Regions from separate parts of the Diaphorobacter sp. B2A2W2 genome, predicted to be linked through region 1. Evidence: predicted binding sites of a transcription regulator. Region 1 holds the regulator's gene; the other holds the start of a gene.
What was found. The regulator FNR, encoded in region 1, switches genes on or off when oxygen is low (the NO sensors DNR and NnrR bind a similar motif). The targets are predictions, from matches to a motif close to TTGATNNNNATCAA.
Positions count from the first base shown of each region.

Region 2: the regulator FNR is predicted to act here: its motif matches at 2,640-2,653, upstream of cobA (uroporphyrinogen-III C-methyltransferase).

Region 1 is NZ_JBWZOR010000008.1:83,513-91,200, forward strand. Features, by position in the region: gene ccoP (cytochrome-c oxidase, cbb3-type subunit III) at 1-506, shown strand, start outside; gene ccoG (cytochrome c oxidase accessory protein CcoG) at 591-2,033, shown strand; gene AC1PPL_RS13805 (FixH family protein) at 2,095-2,373, shown strand; gene AC1PPL_RS13810 (hypothetical protein) at 2,450-2,737, shown strand; gene fnr (fumarate/nitrate reduction transcriptional regulator Fnr) at 2,779-3,522, opposite strand; gene hemN (oxygen-independent coproporphyrinogen III oxidase) at 3,694-5,076, shown strand; gene AC1PPL_RS13825 (sulfite exporter TauE/SafE family protein) at 5,080-5,799, shown strand; RNA gene ssrS (6S RNA) at 6,206-6,385, opposite strand; gene AC1PPL_RS13835 (cell division protein ZapA) at 6,440-6,784, opposite strand; gene AC1PPL_RS13840 (hypothetical protein) at 6,781-7,020, opposite strand; cobalamin riboswitch at 7,055-7,298, shown strand; gene AC1PPL_RS13845 (TonB-dependent receptor domain-containing protein) at 7,379-7,688, shown strand, end outside.
Region 2 is NZ_JBWZOR010000001.1:130,247-137,934, reverse strand. Features, by position in the region: gene rng (ribonuclease G) at 187-1,674, opposite strand; gene cobA (uroporphyrinogen-III C-methyltransferase) at 1,751-2,575, opposite strand; gene AC1PPL_RS00605 (nitrite reductase) at 2,786-4,510, shown strand; gene AC1PPL_RS00600 (c-type cytochrome) at 4,530-4,874, shown strand; gene AC1PPL_RS00595 (cytochrome D1 domain-containing protein) at 4,871-6,085, shown strand; gene ahbB (siroheme decarboxylase subunit beta) at 6,089-7,135, shown strand; gene AC1PPL_RS00585 (Lrp/AsnC family transcriptional regulator) at 7,122-7,604, shown strand; gene ahbB (siroheme decarboxylase subunit beta) at 7,594-7,688, shown strand, end outside.

The sequences.
Region 1 (7,688 bases):
GTCTGTTCATGAACAACTGCGCGCAGTGTCATGGTTCCGATGCCCGCGGCAGCAAGGGCTTCCCCAACCTGGCCGACGGTGACTGGCTGCACGGCGGTGCGCCTGATCAGATCCAGAAGACCATCCACGATGGGCGCATTGGCGTCATGCCTCCCATGGCGGCCGCCGTGGGCTCGCCGGAAGATGTGCGCAACCTCGCCCACTATGTCCTGAGCCTTTCGGGAAGCCCGCATGACTCCCTGAAGGCGTCTCTGGGCAAGTCGAAGTTCACTGCGTGCGCTGCATGCCACGGGATGGACGGCAAGGGCAATGTGGCCCTGGGTGCCCCTAATCTGACGGATGACATCTGGCTGCATGGCTGGGGCGAAGCTGCCATCACCGCTATGATCAACAATGGCAAGACCAACGAGATGCCTGCCCAAACGGGCAAGTTGACCGATGCACAGATCAAGGTGTTGACGGCATACGTATGGGGTTTGTCCAATAAGGCCGGCGCCCCGCGCTGATGCTCCCTGTGCGGCCGGCTCCCCGTCGAGGGGCGCCGGCCGTTTTGCGTTTTGGAAGTTGCACTTCCTTTTTGAGATTCCACCATGAAGCCAGCCGAAGGTCAGCCCCGTAAGGTGATTCCTATCACGCCAGTGGGGGCCGAAAGTTCGCAGACCGAGGTCATTTCGCTCTATGAGGCGCAAAAGAAAATCTATCCACGCTCGATAAGTGGAGTGTTCGCTCGTTGGCGTTGGGCGATGGTGTTTCTGACACAGCTGGTTTTCTATGGCCTGCCATGGCTGGAGTGGGGTCAGCGCCAGATGGTGCTCTTTGACCTCGGAGCACGCCGTTTCTATATTTTTGGTTTGGTGCTTTACCCGCAGGACTTCATTTATCTGACGGGTTTGCTGATTATTTCCGCGCTGTCGCTTTTTCTGTTTACTGCAGTGGCGGGACGCCTGTGGTGCGGCTTCTCCTGTCCCCAGACCGTATACACGGAAATGTTCATGTGGATCGAGCACAAAGTCGAAGGCGACCGCAGTGCCCGTATGCGCCTGGACAATGGTCCGTGGACATTTGAGAAGATCTGGAAAAAATCTGTCAAGCAAGCCATTTGGATTGCGGTCGCATTCTGGACCGGCTTCACCTTCGTGGGCTATTTCGTTCCGATTCGCGAGCTGGGGGGAGAGTTGCTGGCCCTGCAAGGAGGGTGGCAGATATTCTGGGTGATCTTCTATGGGTTGGCCACGTACGGCAACGCAGGGTTCCTGCGCGAGCAGGTGTGCAAATACATGTGCCCTTATGCGCGTTTCCAAAGCGCAATGTTCGACAGGGACACGCTGGTCGTCTCTTACGATCCCGAGCGCGGCGAGCCTCGCGGGCCCCGTAACAAGACGGTAGACCACAAAGCTGCGGGACTGGGTGACTGCATCGATTGCACGCTATGTGTCCAAGTCTGCCCAACGGGTATCGATATTCGCAACGGACTGCAATACGAATGCATTGGTTGCGGTCTCTGCGTGGACGCTTGCAATACCGTGATGGATAAGATGAAGTATCCGCGCGGGCTGATTCGCTTCTCAACGCAGAACGGCGTCAAGAACCACTGGACCCAGTCGCAAATGCTCAAACGCGTGCTGCGACCCCGTGTGTTGTTCTATTCAGCGGTGCTGGTGGTGTTGTGCATCGGCATGCTGGCCAGCTTGGTGGTACGCACCCCGTTGAAGGTGGACATCGTGCGCGATCGCGCTGCGCTCTCGCGCATCGTGTCGGGAGGCAAGCTGGAAAATATCTACCGGCTGCAGATCATGAACGCTACGGAGGGGGCGCAGCGCTACACCATCAGCGCCCACGGCATGGAAGGGTTGGAAGTGGCGTCCGAGACCGCAATTGACATTGGACCGGCGGAATCCCGATGGGTGGTTGTCCGTCTTCAAATTCCGTATGGCTCAGCATCTCCTGGATCGCATACGGTGTATTTCGATATTCAAGCGCAGGGTGATAAAGCCCAAGTGGCAGAGAAATCCGTATTCCTCGTACCCCGCTGAAGGCGGTCGTGGAATACAAATGAACAAGCTGTGCTCATAAATGAGCGAGGAGTTAATATAAATGTTGAGTAATTCCCCCATGAAACTGGACGACGACGGAAAGCCTTGGTGGACGTTTGGCCATGTCTGGCTTGTCATCGCGGGGCCGGTGATTGTCATCATTGCGGGCTTCGTGACCCTCTGGCTGGCCGTGAGCAAACCCGACCCCGTCATCGCGGAAGACTATTACCAACGGGGCTTGAACATCAACGAGACCCTGAAGGAGTCTGGGGGCGACATGACGCCTGCCATGAAGGGGCGCAACCATGCAGCTACTCCGCTGGAGGATCAACCGCGCTGACCGGCAGGGCGAGTCCTCTTTGCATGCCGGAGAACAGATGCTAGGCTGTCAACTACACTTGCTAGGAGATGGGCGAATGTGGATGCAACGATTGATGTGGATCGCGTGGCCGGCCTTTTTGATGGCGGGCGTCATGGAAATGGTAGTGTTCGCCTTCGTGGATCCAGAAGCGCTGCAGTGGTTTGATCAACCCCTGCATCTCTCGCGCGAAGGTGTGTATACCATCGCCTTCTTCACGTTCTGGTTCGTACTCATGGCTTCCAGCGCATTGACGACGCTGTTGTCACTCTCGCCCTTTGAGTTGAATCGCTGCCCCGTGCCCAAAGGGGCGCGGCCGGCTGATTGCGCCAAATACGTTTCCTGATCTTTCCGCCGATCAGTTATGAATGAACAAAAAACCGAGGCTTAATGGCAGGCTTGCTGGCTGTTGACAATGCGCTTCAGCGCATCGGTATCGACGATGCGCACATGGCGCTGTTTTACTTCCACAATACCTTCTTCCACGAACTTGGAAAACGTGCGGCTGACGGTTTCCAGTTTCAATCCCAGGTAGCTGCCGATCTCTTCGCGTGTCATGCGCAGCACCAATTCGGATTGTGAGAAACCCCGGGCATGCAAGCGTTGTACGAGATTCAACAGGAATGCGGCAAGGCGTTCCTCGGCACGCATACTCCCCAGCAACAGCATGACCCCATGCTCACGAACAATCTCGCGGCTCATGATCTTGTGCACATGGTGCTGTAGTGCCGTTACTTCGCGCGACAACTCTTCAATACGGTCGAAGGGCATGACGCATACTTCGGCGTCTTCAAGCGCCACCGCATCGCAAGTGTGGCGGTCGCTCACGATGCCATCCAGGCCGATGATCTCGCCCGCCATTTGAAAACCCGTCACTTGATCGCGACCGTCTTCGGTGGCGACACAGGTCTTGAAGAATCCGGTGCGGATGGCAAAAAGGGATGTGAAGGGTTCACCGTTCCGGAAAAGCGTGCCGCCACGCTTGATCTTGCGTCGTACAGCAACAATGTCATCGATGCGCTTGAGTTGCTGGTCGTCCAGACCCACGGGCATGCACAGCTCACGCAGATTGCAGTTTGAGCAGGCAACTTTGATGGTCTGGAGATTCGTATGCATGGGAACCCTGTTCATGGCTTGAGCTTACCTCTGAACGGCTGGGAGACATGGAATGCCGTAGGCCGTTGGACGACTTTGAGCCGAAGTCAAATTGTCGCCACAAGGACCTTATGGGCGCTTGATCAACGTCAAGGACTCATGGGGGACTCTACGGCACAGTGATATGAAAGTGCAAGGAATCCCGTCATGACCGTTGTTACAACAGAGCTCCTGCGTCGCTTTGACGTCCCAGGGCCGCGCTACACCTCTTATCCGACTGCTGATCGTTTTGTCGAGGCTTTTGGCGAGCGGGAATACATCCTTGCGCTGCAGCAGCGTCGCGTGGGTTCGGTAGCCAAGGCGATGCCTTTGTCGCTTTATGTCCACATCCCGTTTTGTGAATCGCTGTGCTATTACTGCGCGTGTAACAAGATCATTACCCGGCATCCAGAGCGGGCAGAGGTCTACTTGCGTTACCTCAGCCGTGAGATCGACCTGCATACGGCGCACTGCGGTGTGGGTCAGCATGTGAGCCAGCTGCATTTCGGCGGAGGCACGCCTACTTTTCTGACGGATGACGGTTTGCGCGAACTGATGGGCATGCTGAGGCGCAGTTTCGTCCTCGTTCCGGGGGGGGAGTACTCCATAGAAGTGGACCCCCGGACCGTGGATGAAGCGCGGCTGGGATTGTTGGCGGAGCTGGGTTTCAATCGCCTGAGCTTTGGCGTGCAGGATTTCGACCCTGAAGTACAAAAGGCCGTGCACCGCATTCAGCCTGCCGAAAAGGTGTTCGCGTTGGTCGATGCGGCTCGGAAGCTCGGGTTTGAATCGGTGAACGTGGATTTGATCTACGGGCTGCCGCGACAGACACCGGAGTCGTTTGATCGCACCTTGGAGCAGGTAGCCGAGCTGCGGCCAGACCGGATCGCGCTGTATGCGTACGCTCACTTGCCAGAACGCTTCAAGTCGCAGCGACGCATCATCACGGCCGAGTTGCCCATGGCTTCGGCCAAGGTGTCCATGCTGGCCCGGTCACTTGATGTGTTCCAGGAAGCCGGCTACGTCTACGTGGGCATGGACCATTTTGCGCTGCCTGACGATGCGCTGGCGGTGGCCAAGCGGCAAGGCAGGCTGCACCGCAATTTCCAAGGCTATAGCACGCAGCCCGATTGCGACCTGATTGGTCTGGGCGTTTCTGCCATCGGGCGCGTGGGCGCTACTTACAGCCAAAATGTGAAAACGCTGGACGAGTATTACGACTGCATTAACCAGGGGCATTTGCCTGTGGTGCGCGGGCTGGCGTTGACCAAGGACGACTTGGTGCGCCGCGCAGTCATCATGGCGTTGATGTGCCAAGGTGAATTGCTGTTTGAGCCGTTGGAACAGTCTTGGCTGATTGATTTCCGCAGTTATTTCGATGCGGAATTACAGCAACTGCAAGAAATGGCGGCTCAGGGCTTGGTGAAAATCAGTGATGAGGGCGTTGAAGTCACGCCCATGGGATGGTATTTCGTGCGCGGCGTGGCCATGGTGTTCGACAAGTATCTGCAGGCTGACCGTAACCGCGCTCGCTTTTCCCGGATTATTTGACCCATGCTGTGGGCGCTGGCCACGACGGCCTTCCTGATGGGGCTGATGGGAGGGGCTCACTGTTTGGCGATGTGTTCTGTTCCCTGCGCGGCGCTTACGGGGCTGGGTGGCACGCCGGACGCCACCCACACCATTCAATGGGCGTCCCGCCGCGGAATCCTCCAACGGGTAGCGCAGTTTCACGTGGGGCGCCTGATCGGTTACGGCGCCGCAGGGGCGGTGGTTGCGCTGGCCATGGAGCAACTCGCATGGCTGGGGCAAAGCACCTCGGCATTGCGCCCCCTTTGGACGCTGATGCATGTGCTCATCCTCGCGTGGGGCGGGATGATGATGGTGCAAGCGCAGCAGCCCTTGTGGGTTGAGCGGGCGGGGCGTGCTGCCTGGGCGAAGGTCAAGCCCTTGGTCTCTCGGCCTGGCGGGCTCCTGACCGCGGGTGTGGCCTGGGCGCTCCTGCCATGCGGCCTTCTGTATACCGCACTGTTGACTGCCGCTCTCAGCGGAAGCGTGCTCCGCGGAGCCTTGTGCATGGTCCTGTTTGGCGTAGGAAGCGGTGTATGGCTGGTGCTGGGGCCGTGGACTTTTGGCCGCATTCGCGCTTGGATCGGCGTGAAGGGTGGGGCGTGGGGGTCTCGGCTGGCAGGTGGCGTGCTTTTTTCCCTGGGTGCATGGGCGCTGTGGATGGAGGTTGTCCATGGGCAGCCGGCGCCGTGGTGCGTGCCCTGAAAACAGCGTTTTTTGGAACCACAGCGACTCCGCGAAGCATGCCGTGGCAAGCGAATGGCGCAAACCGAGGCGCTCAGGCGTGACGTATCGCTGTCAGATCTATACCAGCGGAAGTGACGAGTCTGTTCTCATCGACGTGGAGAAATCCAGCTACACATCGCTGCCTTACTGGATGCGCCATCGTGCGTATGAGGGCGCGCTGCGTGTCGGCGTGATTGCCGAAGGACTGGGAAACGCCCGAACCACGCCAGGATATTTGCCATCGGTGCGACGACTACCAAGGTCTGCTCTGTGCCTTGCAGATGGGTGGGTTGCGCGCGCTGGCCGCGGAGCGCCGGATTTTCTGAGCAGGTATTGAGGTCGCTGGCACTCACCCGGAGCGAGGGCGCAAGCGATTACCGGAGAAAAGGTGTCTGCGAATGCCACCGGACCGGCATCCTGAACCGGGGGTTCAGGTGGGCGAGGGCAGCCAGGCGTTGGGTTCATCTGACGCGAGATGATCACGCTCACCGGGCGATGTACCAAGCCCGTGCTCAATGAGCATTGGTTCAAGGAAATATAAAGCCCGGCAGCACCGCAGACATGTTCATTGTAGTGGGCCGCCCGTGTGCAGCCAGGGGCCAGGCTTTTACCGTAATGGTTATAGGAGGCGCCCATCCTCGCCCAGCGCCTCGTCCAGGCGCAGGAGCAACTGCTGCACGCGCTCATCGCTGTCGTGCACGTGCGGCGCGACCGGGGTGGGGACGATGCGCGCAGGGGCTGAGGCGGCTGCCAAATCGGCGGCTTCGCGGTCGGCGATCTCGAAAGCCAGGTTGAGGGCCGCCAGCACGGCGATGCGCTCACGCGCGCGTACTTTGCCCGCGTCACGGATGCGCGTCATGGCGGTATCCACGCGCTCGACCGCCTCCAGCAGGCGCGACTCCTGGCCGTCCGGGCAGGCCAGGAGATAGCTTTGCTGGAGGATCTGTACCTCGATCTGCTTCATGGCGCGTCTTTCGTCTCGGCAGTGCCGGGGAGTTCGGGCTCGGCAGGCAGGCGGTCCAGCAATGCGTTCACGCGCGCACGGGCAGCCTGCAGGCGGGATTGGAGGGAATCGCGCTCCTGGGTGAGCGCCGCGACCTGTTGCGCCAACAGGGCATTGGTGCGCTGCAACTCGGCATGGCGCAGCAGCAGCCGCTCAACGCGCTCGGCGATCTGGTCGATGGAAGAGGGGGAGGCCATACGCTGCCGATTGTAGGGATCGGCGTGCGAACCATCGTAAAATTGCGCAGTTGGTGCTCGCGGCGTGGTTCACATGCCGCAGTTCAACGGGAAGCAGGGAGGGACTCTCCGCCATGGAGTGTGTCCTGTGCCTGCGCTGCCCCCGCAACGGTCAGCGGATGAGCCGTACCTCGGCTCCCTCTTCATTGACAAGCCACTGAGCGCCTTGAACAAGCGTTTGGGAAGGCGATGCAGAGCGTTCCGCCAGCCCGGATACCGGCCAACGAGGTGGCTCCGCGTTTCCTTTTGTGAAACCTGGGCCGTTATGCCCAGGTGCCGACGGGGAGGTCGGCCGTGGCGATCTCTCTGTTTGCCCCACATGACAAACACCCGTCCGTTCAATGTGCGCTTGAGTGCGCTTTCCGTGCACGCGCGCGTCGCCGTGCTGCCGCTGGCGCTGGCCGCCGCTTTCCCCGCCGTGTCCCAGACCCTGCTGGCCCAGGCAGCCACAGAACCCCAACTGCGTGAAACCGTCATCACGGCAACCCGCGTGGCCCGGCCGCTGGCCGACATCGTGTCCGATGTGTCCGTCATCGACCGTGAAACCATCGAGGCCAGCGGCGCGGTAGGCGTCATTGACGTGATCTCGCGCCTGCCAGGCGTGCAGATCACGCGCAATGGCGGCCAGG
Region 2 (7,688 bases), on a different contig from region 1:
ACCATTGCCCGCCCGCCAACGCCGGAACACCTGGGGAGCACGAGAGGGGATCGTATTCACCTCGACCTTTCCGCCGTCGACCGGCACGGGCGACAGACGCGGCGCACCTTGGCTCACGACTTTGGTATGTTTTTGATAGCTGCTAGCGCCCGCCCCACAAGCGCCAAAAACCAATTTGACCTCAACTCACAACAGCACGATGTCGTACTGCGCCTGGCCCATGGCGCTTTCGGCCTGCAGGGAGATCGGCTTGCCAATGAAGTCCGACAGGCCCGCCAGGTGCTGGCTCTCCTCGTCCAGGAACAGCTCCACCACGCGCGGGGATGCCACCACGCGGAACTCGCGTGGATTGAACTGTCGTGCCTCGCGCAGCACCTCGCGCAGGATGTCGTAACACACACTGCGCGCGGTCTTCACCTGGCCCGCGCCCTGGCACGTGGGGCACGGCTCGCACAGCATGTGCGCCAGCGATTCGCGCGTGCGCTTGCGCGTCATCTCCACCAGGCCCAGCTGTGAAAAACCGCCCACCATGGTCTTGACCCGGTCGCGCGCGAGCTGCTTGCGGAACTCCGCCAACACCGCGGCCTGGTGGTCCTCGCGCAGCATGTCGATGAAGTCGGCAATGACGATGCCGCCCAGGTTGCGCAGGCGCAACTGCCGCGCGATGGCGCCCGCGGCCTCCAGGTTGGTCTTGAAGATGGTGTCGTCGAAGTTGCGCGCGCCCACGTAGCCGCCGGTATTCACGTCGATGGTGGTCAGCGCCTCGGTCTGGTCCACGATGAGGTAGCCGCCCGACTTGAGCTGCACGCGCCGGCCCAGCGCCAGGGCGATCTCCTCGTCGATGGAATACAGATCGAATATGGGGCGCTCGCCCTTGTACAGCTGCAGCTTGGCGGCGGCCGCAGGCATGAATTCATTGCCGAACGCCTTCAGCGCCACGAACTGCTCGCGCGAATCGATGCGGATGCTCTGCGTTTGCTCGCCCGCCAGGTCGCGCAGCACACGCTGCAGCAGGCTCAGGTCCTGGTACAGCAGCGAGGTGGGCGGATGCGTCAGCGCTGCCTGCCGGATGCCTGCCCAGGTCTTGCGCAGGTAGGCGATGTCTTCGGCCAGCTCTTCGTCGCTGGCGTCCTCACCATTGGTGCGCAAAATGAAGCCGCCGCTGCTGCCCGATGCCTGGTCATCCACCAGCTTCTGCAACCGCGTGCGCAAGGCGTCGCGCTCGGCCTGGGGAATCTTCTGCGACACGCCCACGTGGTCGTCCTGCGGCAGGAAGACCAGCAACCGCCCGGCGATGCTGATCTGCGTGGACAGGCGTGCGCCCTTGCTGCCGATGGGGTCCTTGATGACCTGCACCATGAGCGCCTGGCCCTCGAAGACCTGCTTCTCGATGGGCACGGGCGGTTCGTTCTTGCGCGCGAACATCGGCGCCTCGCCGCCTTCCTGGCGGTGCCACACGTCCGCCACGTGCAGAAAGGCCGCACGCTCCAGCCCGATGTCGATGAAGGCCGATTGCATGCCCGGCAGCACGCGCGAGACCTTGCCCAGGTACACGTTGCCGACCAGGCCCCGCTCCAGCGTGCGCTCCACGTGCAGTTCCTGCACGGCGCCGTTTTCGACCACGGCCACGCGCGTTTCCTGCGGCGACCAGTTGATGAGGATGTCTTGTTGCATGGGCTTTTGCCAGATGAGGCGCCCATGATGCCTCAGAACCAGCGCTCCCCGCCGCCCTACCGGCGGCCGGCGCCCGTCACACCATCGTCGCCAGCATGCCCTGCATGAGTTGCGGCTGCAGCGCCACCACGTCGCCCACGATGATGAGCGCCGGCGGACGCACGCGGTGCTGCTGCGCCAGCGCGGGCAGGTCCTGCAGCGTGCCGGTGATGCAGCGCTGCCCGGGCAGCGAGGCTTGCTCCACCAGCGCTGCGGGCGTGCTGTCCGGCAGGCCGTGGCGCACCAGTTCGCGGCAGATGATCGGCAGCGTGCCCATTCCCATGTAGATCACCACGGTCTGGCGCGGGCGCGCCAGCGCCTCCCAGTCCAGCGCCACTTCGTTGTCGCCGCGCAGGTGGCCGGTGGCAAACACCAGGGTCGCGGAGTGGTCGCGGTGCGTGAGCGGGATGCCGGCGCAGGCGCCCGCGCCCTGCGCGGCGGTGATGCCCGGCACCACGTCGAACGCGATACCGGCCTCGGCCAGTGCCTGCACCTCTTCGCCGCCACGGCCGAAGATGAAGCCATCGCCGCCTTTCAGACGCACCAGGCTGCGCCCGCTGCGCGCCAGGCGCACCATGAGGTCAATGATCGATTCCTGCGGCAGCGTGTGGTGCGAGGACTGCTTGCCCACGTAGATCAGGTCGGCATCCTCAGCCACGTAGCGCAGCACCTCCTTGCCGACCAGGTGGTCGTAGAGCACCAGGCGCGCGCCGCGCAGGGCCTTGACGGCGCGCAGCGTGAGCAACTCAGGGTCGCCCGGGCCTGCGCCCACCAGCGTCACGTGTCCAGGCTTCGGGGGCTGTCCGGACTCTCCTGCTGCGGGTGCCACGGTGAACCAGCGCGCATCTTCAATGAAGCTCATATGGGCCTCTCCTTTGCGGATCATGGGGTGGCTCCATTGTTCAAAGGCTGCACCGTTTGCGTCCTTGAACCAGTTCAAGGACAGCGGCAACACCCGCTGCGACGATGCTCCCACTCGCATGAAGAGGGGATGGACAGCGACCTCGCGAGAGTGGCCGTGGCAGCCGCCAGGGCCCACCCAAGCGCTGATCCGTGACGCAGAGGACCCACAATGACAGCAAAGAGGATCGCCAGGCTGGTCGCATTAGCGGCCGCCACCCTGGTGTCTGCCACCGCTATGGCGCAGGACGCCAAGCCAGTCTCGGAGGCCGAGAAAAACTACCAGGCAGGCGGATCGCCGCTGGCGGAAGTGCCCATGTACCAGAGCACGAACCCCAAGGCACCCAAGATGACGCAGGCCGAGTTCGACCGCGCACGCCAGATTTACTTCGAGCGTTGCGCGGGCTGCCACGGCGTGCTGCGCAAGGGCGCCACGGGCAAGCCGCTCACACCGGACGTGACCCTGCCCAAGGGCACGGACTACCTCAAGGTCTTCATCGCCTACGGCTCGCCTGCCGGCATGCCCAACTGGCAGACGTCCGGCGAATTCGACGAGGCGACCGTGGACCTGATGGCCCGCTACATCCAGCAGGACCCTCCCACACCGCCCGAGTGGAGCCTGGCCGACGCCAAGAACACCTGGAAGGTCATCGTGCCGCCAGACCAGCGTCCCAAGAAGAAGATGAACAAGTACAACTTGGACAACATCTTCTCCACCACGCTGCGCGACACGGGCGAAGTGGCGCTGATCGACGGCGACACCAAGCAGATCATCAACATCGTCAAGACCGGCTACGCGGTGCACATCTCGCGCATGTCGGCTTCGGGGCGTTATCTGTTCGTGATCGGCCGCGATGCCAAGATCAACATGATCGACCTGTGGATGGAAAAGCCCGACAACGTGGCTGAAATCCGCGTGGGCCTGGAAGCACGCTCGGTGGACACCTCCAAGTTCAAGGGCTATGAGGACAAGCTGGCGATCGCCGGTGCATACTGGCCTCCCCAGTACACCATCATGGACGGCAACACCCTGGAGCCCCTGAAGATCGTGTCCACCCGCGGCATGGTCGTCGGCACGCAGGAATACCACCCCGAGCCGCGCGTGGCTTCCATCGTGGCATCGCACTACAAGCCCGAGTTCCTGGTGAACGTGAAGGAAACCGGCAAGACGATGATGGTGGACTACTCCAACCTGAATGCGCTGAAGACCACCGAGATCGGCTCGGCCCCCTTCCTGCATGACGGTGGCTGGGATGCATCCAAGCGCTACTTCATGGTGGCTGCCAACAACAGCAACAAGATTGCTGCGATCGACGCCAAGGACGGCAAGCTGGCCGGTCTGACCGAAGTGGGCAAGATCCCCCACCCCGGCCGCGGCGCCAACTTCACGCACCCCAAGTACGGTCCGGTGTGGGCCACGGGTCACCTGGGCGACGAGACCATCTCGCTGATCGGCACCGACCCGCAGAAGAACAAGCAATACGCCTTCAAGGAAGTGGCCAAGCTCAAGGGCCCGGGCGGCGGAGCGCTGTTCATCAAGACCCATCCCAAGTCCAAGCACCTGTGGTCCGACGCACCGCTGAATCCTGATCCCAAGGTTTCGCAAGCCGTGGTGGTGTTCGACATCAACAACCTGGACAAGGGCTACGTCACGCTGCCGATCGCCGAATGGGCAGGCCTGCCCGATGACGGTGGCGCCAAGCGCGTGACCCAGCCTGAGTACAACAAGGCAGGTGACGAAGTGTGGTTCGCCGTGTGGTCGGCCAAGGACAAGCAAAGTGCGCTGGTCGTCGTGGACGACAAGACGCTCAAGCTGAAGTCCGTGATCAAGGATCCGCGCCTGATCACGCCGACCGGCCACTTCAACGTGTACAACACCCAGCACGACGTCTATTGACGCACTTCGAAGGCCAGCCATGTCACGCACCGCGTTCCTGTCCCTGGTCCTGGCATTGGCCGCTTCGGCGGCCGGCGCACAGGGCACGCCCGACCCTGACCGAGCCGCCCAGCTCGTGCGCATGGTGCGGCAGGACTGCGGTTCGTGCCATGGCATGCGCCTGACGGGCGGCCTGGGTCCCGCGCTCACCCGCGAGGCCCTGGCCGGCAAGCCACCCCACTATTTGGCTGCCGTCATCACCCACGGCATCCCCGGTACACCCATGCCGCCCTGGAGCGCCATGCTGCAGGGAAGCGAGGCCCTGTGGATCGCCGAACAGCTGGCCAACGGGTTCCCCGAAGAAAACAGGAGGTCCGCCCCATGAAACGGCGTGCCCTGCTCTCCCTTACCGCCAGTGCACCCCTGATTGCCACGGGCTGTGCGGCTCCCTCTTCCACCACCTCCACATCCGCCGCTCCTGCAGCCACGCTGCAGGGCACGGGCGATCTGGGCGTGGTCATCGAGCGCGCCAAGGGCGCACTCACCCTGATCAACACCAGCCGGCGCGAAGCCGTGGGCCGCGTTACCGGCCTGGGCGACCTGTCGCACGCCTCGGTGGTGTTCTCGCGTGACGAGCGCTTTGCCTACGTCTTCGGCCGCGACGGCGGCCTGACCCAGGTAGACCTGCTCACCCAGCACATCACGGGCCGCGTGATGCAGGCCGGCAACTCCATCGGTGGCGCCATCAGCGCCGACGGCAGCCTGGTCGTGGCGCAGAACTACACGCCCGGCGGCGTCAAGGTCTTCGACGCCGCCACCCTTGAGTTGCTGGCCGACCTTCCCGCCCACACGGCCAGCGGCGAACGCTCGCGCGTCGTCGGCCTGGCCGACCTGCCGCAGCGCCGGTTCATCTACAGCCTGTTCGACGCGAACGCCATCTGCATCGCCGACTGCTCCAACCCCCGAAAGCCGCAGGTCACCACTATCCCCAACATCGGCCGCCAGCCCTACGACGCACTGGTCTCGCCCAACGGACGCCACTACATCGCCGGCCTGTTCGGTGAAGACGGCCTGGCCATGGTGGACCTCTGGGACAACCCGCCGCGCGTGCGCCGCATCCTCGCAGGCTACGGCCGCGGCCAGCAACCGCTGCCGGTGTACAAAATGCCCCATCTGCGCGGCTGGGCCATCGCGGGGGGCCATGCCTATCTGCCGGCCATTGGCCGCCATGAGGTGCTGGTTGTCGACACCGCCACCTGGGCCGAGGTCGGCCGCATTCCGGTCGCGGGCCAGCCGGTGTTCGTGATGGCGCGGCCCGACGGACGTCAGGTGTGGGTCAACTTCTCTGTGCCAGACTACAACCGCGTGCAGGTCATCGACACACCGAGCCAGCGCGTGGTGCAGACGCTGGAGCCCGGCAAGGCCGTGCTGCACATGGAATTCACGCCGCGCGGCGAATCGGTCTGGATCAGCTGCCGTGACGACAACCGCGTTCAGGTCTACGACACGCACACCTTGCAGTCCCAAGCCAGGCTGGACGTGGACGCCCCCAGCGGCATCTTCTTCACTGCCCGCGCACAGCGCATGGGGTTCTAAGCCATGCCGAGCAGCCAGAACGCAACCCACCTCGCGCTGCTCAACCACTGGCAGCGCGGCTTTCCCCTGTGCGCCGAACCCTTCGCGGCCATCGGCCACAGCCTGGGGGTGGATGCCGAGGCGGTGCTCAGCGGCTACGCACGGTTGTGGCAGGCGGGCGCGCTCAGCCGCATCGGCGCGGTGTTCGCGCCGGGCGCGGGGGGCGCCTCCCTGCTGGCGGCCATGGCCGTGCCGCCCGAGCGGCTCGACGACGTGGCCGCCACGGTGTCGGCCCACCCGGGCGTCAACCACAACTACGAGCGCGAGCACACCACCAACCTCTGGTTCGTGGCCACCGGCCATGACACGGACCAGGTGGAGCGCCTGCTCCAGTCCATCGAGCACACCACCGGCCTGCCCGTGCAGCGCCTGCCCATGCTGCGCCCCTACCGCATCGACACCGCCTTCGACCTGGAGAGGACGTCCGCAGGCGTGGGGGACGGCGTCGGCACCACGGGCCCCACGGGCCGCGCACGCACCCCCCTGGCATCCGGCGACTGGCCCCTGGCCGCGCTGGCCGAGCAGGGCCTGCCGCTGACCGAGCGGCCCTATGACGTATGGGCCGACCAGCTCCACAGCAGCACGCCCGCCGTGCTGGCCACCATTGCCCGCTGGCAGGACGAAGGGCTGCTCAGCCGCTTCGGCGTGGTGGTGCGTCACCATGAACTGGGCTATACAGCGAATGCCATGGCCGTGTTCGACGTGCCGGACGACCACGTGGACACCCACGGCCTGGCCCTGGCCCATGCGCACGGCGTAACGCTGGCGTACCGCCGTGCGCGCACGCCGGACTGGCGCTACAACCTGTACTGCATGGTGCATGGGCGCGACCGCGCAGCGGTGCATACCCAACTGGCGCAGGCCGTGGCCCAGGCGGGCCTGGCCCCCTGCCCCAGCGCCGTACTGTTCTCGCTGCGGCGTTTCAAACAGACGGGTGCGCGGCGGTTTGCCCACCATGCGCCCCATGCCATTCCCGAACCCATGCAGGAGGCCGTCGATGCTCTCCCCTGAAGACGCTCGGCTGATCGACCACCTGCACGGCGGCTTTCCGCTGGTGGACCACCCTTTCGCCGCCGTCGCCGCCGACATCGGCTGGACCGAAGAGCAGGTCATCGAACGCCTGCACCGCCTGCTCGCCCAGGGTGTGCTCACGCGCTTCGGCCCGCTGTTCCAGATCGAACGCGCAGGCGGCCAATTCGTCCTCGCGGCCATGGCTGTGCCCGAGGATCGTTTTGACGCCGTGTGCGCTGCCGTCAACGCCTTCACTGAGGTGGCGCACAACTACCGCCGCGAGCATGCGCTGAACATGTGGTTCGTGGTGGCGGCCGAGTCCCCCGCGCTGGCGCGCGAGACCCTGGCACGCATCGAGGCCGCGACTGGCCTGCCGGTCTACGCCTTTCCCAAGGAAGAAGAGTATTTCGTGGAGTTGCGCCTGCCGCCCCTGCCGGCGCAGTCCACCGGAGAACACCATGGCGCTTGATGCCTTCGACCGTGCGCTGATCGCCGCCACGCAGGGCGGGCTGCCGCTGGTGGCGCGCCCCTACGAAGCCGTGGGCGCCATGCT